2 linked regions of the Neobacillus sp. PS2-9 genome follow. The main gene of each other region encodes a partner of the protein of the gene in region 2 in a complex. Links are inferred from orthologs where the notes say so. Each region holds a gene or a part of one and is shown on either strand. Other genes may lie near its edges.

Region 1 (4,130 bases), 2.4 Mb from region 2 along the record:
AGGAATTAGAATTAGATGATCTTGATCTTGAAGAAGAGGATGTAGAAGCAAAAACTAAAACAATTGAAATTTATTTGCCGCCTAAAAAAGAGGCTGGAAAGGTCTTAGCTGGCGATTTAAATGATCAGGTTAAAGAACTTGTTCAACTTCTTCATACTGAAGCAAAAGTAATCTAATCGTAACTTCATAAAAATTGTTTTCAGGAGGTAAATGAAATGACTAGAAAAGTATTGGTATTAGGAGAAGTTCGTGACGGATCATTACGTAATGTATCTTTCGAAGCTGTTGCAGCAGCAAAAACAGTTGCAGAGGGCGGAGAAGTTGTTGGTGTATTAGTGGGCGAATCTGTAAGCGCTTTAGGTGCGGAGTTAGTTCAATACGGGGCTGACCGTGTAGTGGTAGTTGAGCATGAGAATTTAAAACAATATTCTTCTGATGGTTATGCTCAAGCCTTATTAGCTGTCATTGATCAAGAGAAGCCTGAAGGATTAGTGTTTGGTCATACTGCATTAGGAAAAGACCTTTCACCAAGGATTGCTGGTAAGCTCTCATCGGGTCTAATCTCCGATGCAACAGCAGTAGAGACAGCGGGTGGAAACATTGTATTTACTAGACCAATTTATTCTGGTAAAGCATTTGAAAAGAAAATTGTAACAGACGGCGTAATTTTTGCTACCGTACGTCCGAACAATATTGCCCCATTAGCAAAAGATGAAAGCAGAAGCGGTGAGGTTTCCTCACTATCTGTGGAAATTAAAGACCTTCGTGCAATTATTAAAGAAGTAGTAAGAAAAGCAAGTGAAGGTGTGGATCTAAGTGAGGCTAAAGTAGTTATTTCTGGCGGCCGTGGTGTGAAAAGTGCAGAAGGATTCAAACCGCTAAAAGAACTTGCTGACGTACTAGGAGGAGCAGTTGGTGCTTCTCGAGGTGCATGTGATGCCGACTATTGTGATTATTCCTTACAAATTGGGCAAACAGGAAAGGTTGTAACTCCCGATCTATACATTGCCTGCGGTATTTCAGGTGCAATCCAGCATTTAGCCGGTATGTCTAACTCGAAAGTGATTGTTGCCATTAACAAGGATCCAGAAGCCAACATTTTCAAAGTGGCAGATTACGGAATCGTTGGTGACCTTTTCGAGGTTGTACCTTTACTAACAGAAGAGTTTAAAAAACTTAAAGTTCACTCATAATAATAAAGTGGAGAGCGAGCGGTCAAAATCCGCTCGCTTTTATCATTATGCTGTGTTAAAGAACATTGTTGATTTTTACACTCTGTTGATTGGAGCGGAAGGAGCGAAGACTCCTGTGGGAGTATGGTTCAGGGGAGACCCCGCAGGCGCTAGCGCCGAGGAGGCTCGCCGAAACACCCACGGAAAGCGAAGCTCCTGGAGCGGAAATCAACTGACTTGGTACAAAGAGAGAATACTTAATGCTTTATGGGGTATATTAGTTGCGAAACATATTATTAGCTTGATATTCCAAACGATGGTATACTTTCGGTAGTAATTCAGTATTCAATAGGAGGTCAATATATAATGGCTATTTCACATTTAACAGATCAAAATTTCTCATCAGAAACAGGTTCAGGTACTGTACTTGTTGATTTCTGGGCACCTTGGTGTGGACCTTGTAAAATGATCGCTCCAGTTCTTGAAGAACTTGATGCAGAAATGGGAGACAAAGTAAAAATCACTAAATTAGATGTAGATGATAACCCACAAACAGCAGCTAATTTTGGCGTTATGAGCATCCCAACCTTATTAGTTTTAAAAAATGGTGAAGTTGTAGATAAAGTAGTCGGCTTCCAACCTAAAGATGCTTTAGCAAGTGTGTTACAAAAGCACGTATAAACCTATAGAAATTAAAACCTTAGCTGGACACGTTCTGGCTAAGGTTTTTTTGTTGATTACAAAACCTCCCACTTTCCTTTATCAACAGATGTGTTAAAATTTTATGGATAGCATAAAAGAAAGAGGAGTGGCCGGAGTGAATGAAAATATTAAACAAAAATTAACCCTGCTGCCTGACCAGCCTGGCTGCTACTTAATGAAAGACCGTCAGGGGACAATTATTTATGTAGGGAAGGCAAAAATATTAAAGAACCGCGTTCGTTCTTATTTTACCGGCTCACACGACGGAAAGACGTTAAGACTTGTTAATGAAATAGAAGACTTTGAGTACATTGTGACCTCATCCAATATAGAAGCTTTGATACTTGAACTAAATCTCATCAAAAAATATGATCCAAAATACAATATCATGCTGAAGGATGACAAAAGCTATCCGTTTATTAAGCTGACAGCAGAGAGACATCCCAAGCTGATTATCACAAGAAAAGTAAAAAAAGATAAAGGCAAATACTTTGGTCCTTACCCTAACGTTGGAGCAGCAAATGAAACAAAGAAACTACTAGACCGTATTTATCCGTTGCGAAAATGTGCGACTCTCCCTGACCGAGTATGTTTATATTACCATTTAGGCCAGTGTCTCGCCCCATGTGTAAACGAAGTTCCTGAGGAACAGTATAAGCAAATGACGGATGAAATTACTCGATTTTTAAATGGCGGATATAAGGAAATAAAAAAAGAACTAACCGAAAAAATGACGGCAGCAGCAGAAGAATTGGATTTTGAAAGAGCAAAAGAGTTCCGTGATAAAATCGTCCACATTGAAACCATCATGGAAAAGCAAAAAATTACCATGACGGATTTCACGGACCGGGATGTGTTTGGTTATGCTGTTGACAAAGGCTGGATGTGTGTACAGGTCTTTTTTGTCCGTCAAGGAAAGCTGATTGAGCGGGATGTTTCCATGTTTCCCATCTACAATGAGCCAGAGGAAGAAATCCTTACGTTTTTAGGACAATTTTATCAAAAAGCCAATCACTTTAAGCCAAAGGAAATCCTGATCCAAGATGAAATTGATTTGAATATGACTGCACAGCTCTTAGAAGTGAAGGTTCTTCAACCGAAAAAGGGACAAAAGAAGGAGCTTGTTAACCTTGCAATCAAAAATGCAAAAATTGCCCTAAATGAAAAGTTTTCATTAATTGAGAAGGATGAAGAACGAACTATTAAGGCAGTAGAAAACCTCGGAAAGCTTCTTGGAATTTATACACCCCATCGGATTGAGTCTTTCGATAACTCTAATATACAAGGGACAGATCCTGTTTCAGCGATGGTTGTGTTTACGGATGGGAAAGCGAATAAGAGAGAATATCGCAAGTATAAAATCAAGTCTGTAAAGGGACCGGATGATTATGAATCGATGAGGGAAGTAACTAGAAGAAGATACTCGAGAGCCTTAAAAGAAAATCTTCCTCTACCGGACCTTATTATTATTGATGGTGGAAAAGGACATGTAGAAACGGTAAGGGATGTTTTAGAAAATGAATTAGGATTAGATATCCCACTATCGGGTCTTGTAAAGGATGAAAAACACCGTACATCGCAATTGTTATACGGCAATCCGTTAGAAATTGTTCCACTTGAACGGAACAGCCAGGAGTTTTATTTACTGCAACGTATTCAAGATGAGGTTCACCGCTTTGCCATTACCTTTCACCGCCAAATACGTGGAAAGAGCGCCTTTCAATCATTGTTGGATGATATCCCGGGGATTGGGGAGAAACGCAAAAAACTATTGCTTAAACAGTTTGGTTCTGTAAAAAAAATGAAGGAAGCCAGTCTGGAGGAATTTACCGACATGGGTATTCCATCAAATGTGGCAGAAGAGTTAATGAAAAAACTTCAAGAATAGTTATTGTCAGAATAAATTGACCATGCTATAATTAGTGAAAATTTAAATTACTATCACTTTATAGTACTAAAGTGAAGGTAGAGGTGCGAGCTTCAAGAGTAATGATTCTGAGAAGGATGAGCTTCAAGGAAGAATCATGAAAGGGGATGTTCGCCGAAGTAAAGAAAGTCTCATTTCTTTCTTTGCTGGTCCTGTATTGAATAAATGCCGGATTGTCAAGACGCAGGTCTTGGAGAGCTATCTTACGTTATTTGTACAGGAATTTATTTTTCGTGTTCAAAAAGCAATGAGATGCCTCTCATTGCTTTTTTATTTATGTTTTGTAGCAAAATAGGTAGAGCATAACTGAAAGAAGGGGAAATGATGGG
Region 2 (4,160 bases):
AGTTCTTGAATTCATTTGTTCGTTGTTTTAATATATAAGCAAATAGTTATATGTTAATTTCTATATAAAATGTATAAGTTGCTAAAGTCTAACAGAAATTTTAAAGCATATTTTACTATTATATAAGTAAATTATTATTTGCTTATGTAACGGAGGAGGGGTTATTGATGCTGAAATCAAAGGTTGATTTGGATCGTGCGGCGAACGTCTTGAAATTATTAGGTGATAAAACACGTTTATCTATTATTGCCATCTTAAAACAACGTGAGTGCTGCGTCTGTGAATTCCTTGAAGTATTTGAGATGAGCCAGCCATCCATCAGTCAGCATCTTCGTAAATTAAAGGATGCGGGAATGGTTAAGGAAGAACGAAGAGGTCAGTGGATTTATTATTCACTGAACCAGCAAACTGACCTTTATGGAATGATTGAAGATATCTTGGAACACGTACCAGACCAGATTGATAAAATTAAACAGATTGAAAAAAACAATCCTACGCTTCGGTGTGGTTGTTAACAAAAGGGAGTGAAAAAATTGAGTAATTTAGAGAAAAAACGCTTATCTTTTCTTGATAGGTACCTTACACTATGGATTTTTCTAGCTATGGCTATAGGGATTGGATTAGGATTTGTCTTTCCAGGCTTTGTAGATAACATGAATAGTTTACAGGTAGGAACTACATCCATTCCACTTGCTATTGGTTTAATTTTAATGATGTACCCTCCGTTAGCAAAAGTTCGTTATGAGGAAATTGGGCGTGTTTTTAAAGATGTTAAGGTCCTCACTTTGTCCCTGGTACAAAACTGGATCATTGGGCCAATCCTTATGTTTTTATTAGCTATTATCTTTCTTCCAGATAAACCAGAGTACATGGTTGGCCTTATTATGATTGGTTTAGCCCGTTGTATTGCTATGGTTATTGTTTGGAATGACCTAGCAAAAGGAGATACCGAGTATGCAGCTGGATTAGTCGCATTCAATTCAATCTTCCAAATGCTTTTCTTTTCCGTGTATGCTTATGTGTTTGTGACTATTATCCCAGAATGGATCGGAATTCAAGGGGCAGTTGTCAATATTACAATGCTTGAAGTAGCGAAATCAGTATTCATTTATTTAGGAATTCCTTTTCTCGCTGGAATGATTACACGCTTTACAATGGTAAAAGCAAAAGGCAGACAGTGGTACGAGAAGGTATTTATTCCAAAAATTAGTCCTATAACTTTGATTGCTTTGCTATTTACAATCATCCTTATGTTCTCATTAAAAGGGGACGCAATCGTTAGCTTGCCATTAGATGTTGTCCGTATCGCTATTCCGTTATTAATTTACTTTGTAATCATGTTCTTTGTTTCCTTTTTTATGGGGAAGAAAATCGGAGCAAACTACCCTGTAACAACAACCCTTGCATTTACTGCTGGTAGTAATAACTTTGAGTTAGCAATAGCTGTTGCTGTTGGTGTATTTGGAATTCATTCGGGTGCGGCCTTTGCAGCTGTAATTGGACCACTAGTAGAAGTACCTGTCATGATTGCGTTAGTCAACGTGGCTTTATGGTTTAAACGAAAATATTTCAAAGAAAATGCAGCCTAAAACTAATAATAAAGGTGGAGTACAACATGGAAAACAAAAAAACAATTTATTTCTTATGTACAGGAAATTCTTGCCGTAGCCAAATGGCAGAGGGGTGGGCTAAGAAACATTTGAGCAGTGAGTGGGAGGTTAAAAGTGCTGGTCTTGAGGCACATGGCTTAAACCCTAACGCAGTTAAAGCAATGAAGGAAGCTGGCATTGACATCTCTAAACAAACATCTGATGTAATTGATCCTACTATATTGAATAACGCTGACTTAGTTGTTACATTGTGCGGGCATGCTGCAGATCACTGTCCTGTCACTCCTCCACATGTAAAACGGGTTCACTGGGGCTTTGATGATCCAGCAAAAGCAGAAGGAACAGAGGAAGAAAAATGGGCATTCTTTCAACGTGTCCGTGATGAAATTGGTGATCGAATTAAGCGTTTTGCTGAAACAGGAGAATAAAAGCATTACGCGTATTTCATATATAAAAGAAAACTAGTAAAATAAGAAAGTGAATTTTTTGAAAGGTGAGGAAAATATGATTATCACAGATCAAGCTCGTGATATATTGAAGCAACTGTTCGAAGATCACGATGCCGATAACATCCGTGTCTATTTTGCAGGCTTTGGCTGAGGCGGACCACAAGTAGGACTGGCTCTGGATGAGCCGGAAAAAAATGATACAATCGTAACTATAAATGAAATTGCAGTAGCTATCGAACCTGAGATTGAGCCCTATACAGGTGACCTAAAGCTTGATTTTAGCCAAGAAGCGAATGCTATTGTTCTGTTAGGAAATGAAAGTGATTGTTAAATGGGGAATTTAAAGGGTTCCGTTTAGAGGTGCTAGATGTCTTGTACTTAATAGAGTAAGCAGCAAAAGTAAATAAAATAAGGGGAGATTTTCCTGTTAAATATAGAATGGAGCTAATTTCGGGGAAAATAAGGGGAGATTTTCCGGTTATGCAAAGAAAAAGCCCCCATTTTCGCATTTTTTGAATCAATAGGCGGAATTTCTCCCTCTATTTCAGCTCTTTTTATTAATAATTTTTAAATAAGCGGAATTTCTCCGTCTATTATCAGCTCGGCTGCTTAGCCTAATTCCCCAACCAATAAGTGTGGACTCTTTTGATCATAAGATGCGGGAATCGGCAGCTTTTTATCGACCAGCTTATAAAGGTCAATAAAATTGGTGCTCAAAACAGCACTGCAAATGACAGAAGCTTTGACATCCTTTTTTAAAGAGCATATTTAGATTAGGTAGAAAATAAAACCTGAAATAGTGGACATGACCACCACTGATAAAACAAATGTAACGACTAATTGCTTTTTAAAGATTGATTTTAAAAGAATCACTTCTGGCAAACTAGCACCTGCTGAACTGATAATCATGGCCATCACTGGTCCTAACGCCATTCCTTTTGCAATAAGCATTTGTGAAATTGGAATCATACTGGAAAGACGAATATATAAAGGAATTCCTATAATGGCTGCGATAGGTATTAGCCACCAATGGTCTCGGCCAAACACACTTGAAATCCATTCTGTTGGAACTAACCCGTGGATCACAGCTCCAATTGCAGCACCGATTAATAAATAGGGATAAACACTTTTCATTAAATTAAGGGTTTCCAATAAAGCCAATTTAACATTAAATTTTTGATGCTGTTCTTGATAACCGGTCATTACAACATTTTTTACTGACTTTTCGAATCCTAATTTCTCAAGAGTAAAGCCAATGATGATTGAAAAAACTGTGGTTAAAAGCGTATAGATAGCTGTCACCTTCCATCCAAGAGCTACACCCATAATGGTCAAAATTGTAGGGTCAAGGACAGGGGAGGCAAATAGAAAAATCATTACTATCCCAAATGGCATTTTCTTTTTTAACATATTTACAACGACTGGAATTGTGGAACAGGAACAAAAGGGTGTTATAAAGGCAAAGATAATGGCAGCAAAGGCGGCGATCAGTTTGTTTTTTCCAGCTAACTTCTTTTCAATCTTCTCGTAAGGGATATATCCTTGAAGAAGACTAATGAAAAATGATATAACAATAAACAGGACCGTTAACTCAAGTGCAATAGATAGAAAACTTTTAAGCGTGTCTAACCACATGATCAATTCCCCCTAGCATTCGCTGCAAACACAATAGTTTTTAGTGGTTTGTTCTGTTTTGTTATTTTTGGTAAAAAATTTACTAGCTATCTTTTGAAAAAAGGATTCATGTTTAATGCCAACAAACTTCCAAGCTCCCATTGATTTCTTTTCCAATTCTATTTGTTTTTCCTTAATTAATACTCCGTAGTTATAATGATACATAATTAATTCCTCCTAAAACAAATTGTTAATCAAATAAATTTGATGTTATGTCCGAACAAATCCTATTTTTTAAGCACAGGCACACGGGCAGCACTGGTTAACCGATGGTTTAACTAGAAAGGTTCCTTCTTTAGCATTGTTCTCCCCTTCCATTTCAACATATTTGTTCCATGTATCTCTTGCATTTCTTTCTGTTTCTTCCTGGCGTAATTTCATCATTTTAAATACTGTATACTCATTAAACATGTGAGTTCCTCCTATT

What was found.
Region 1: the proteins of arsC (region 2) and trxA are in contact, whole or in part, in an NMR structure (PDB 2IPA), measured with the Bacillus subtilis proteins. The link is inferred for Neobacillus sp. PS2-9 from one-to-one orthologs.

Annotation. Positions count from the first base shown.
Region 1 is NZ_CP133269.1:1,443,903-1,448,032, forward strand. The notes cover bases 332-3,195. They hold trxA (thioredoxin), read left to right. Parts: upstream 332-1,538; coding sequence 1,539-1,853; downstream 1,854-3,195. Other genes in these bases: RCG25_RS07095 (electron transfer flavoprotein subunit alpha/FixB family protein), read left to right, coding at 332-1,193; uvrC (excinuclease ABC subunit UvrC), read left to right, coding at 1,990-3,195. Outside these bases: RCG25_RS07090 (electron transfer flavoprotein subunit beta/FixA family protein), read left to right, coding at 1-176; more of RCG25_RS07095, read left to right, coding at 216-331; more of uvrC, read left to right, coding at 3,196-3,762; RCG25_RS07110 (aspartate kinase), read left to right, coding at 4,126-4,130. UniProt on the Bacillus subtilis protein: Participates in various redox reactions through the reversible oxidation of its active center dithiol to a disulfide and catalyzes dithiol-disulfide exchange reactions.
Region 2 is NZ_CP133269.1:3,869,030-3,873,189, reverse strand. What follows is about bases 433-3,326. They hold arsC (arsenate reductase (thioredoxin)), read left to right. Parts: upstream 433-1,615; coding sequence 1,616-2,038; downstream 2,039-3,326. Other genes in these bases: RCG25_RS19435 (permease), read right to left, coding at 2,828-3,326; arsB (ACR3 family arsenite efflux transporter), read left to right, coding at 534-1,589; RCG25_RS19450 (ArsR/SmtB family transcription factor), read left to right, coding at 433-515. Outside these bases: more of RCG25_RS19450, read left to right, coding at 168-432; more of RCG25_RS19435, read right to left, coding at 3,327-3,694; RCG25_RS19430 (hypothetical protein), read right to left, coding at 3,707-3,898; RCG25_RS19425 (hypothetical protein), read right to left, coding at 3,968-4,144. UniProt on the Bacillus subtilis protein: Catalyzes the reduction of arsenate [As(V)] to arsenite [As(III)]. In vitro, can dephosphorylate para-nitrophenyl phosphate (pNPP).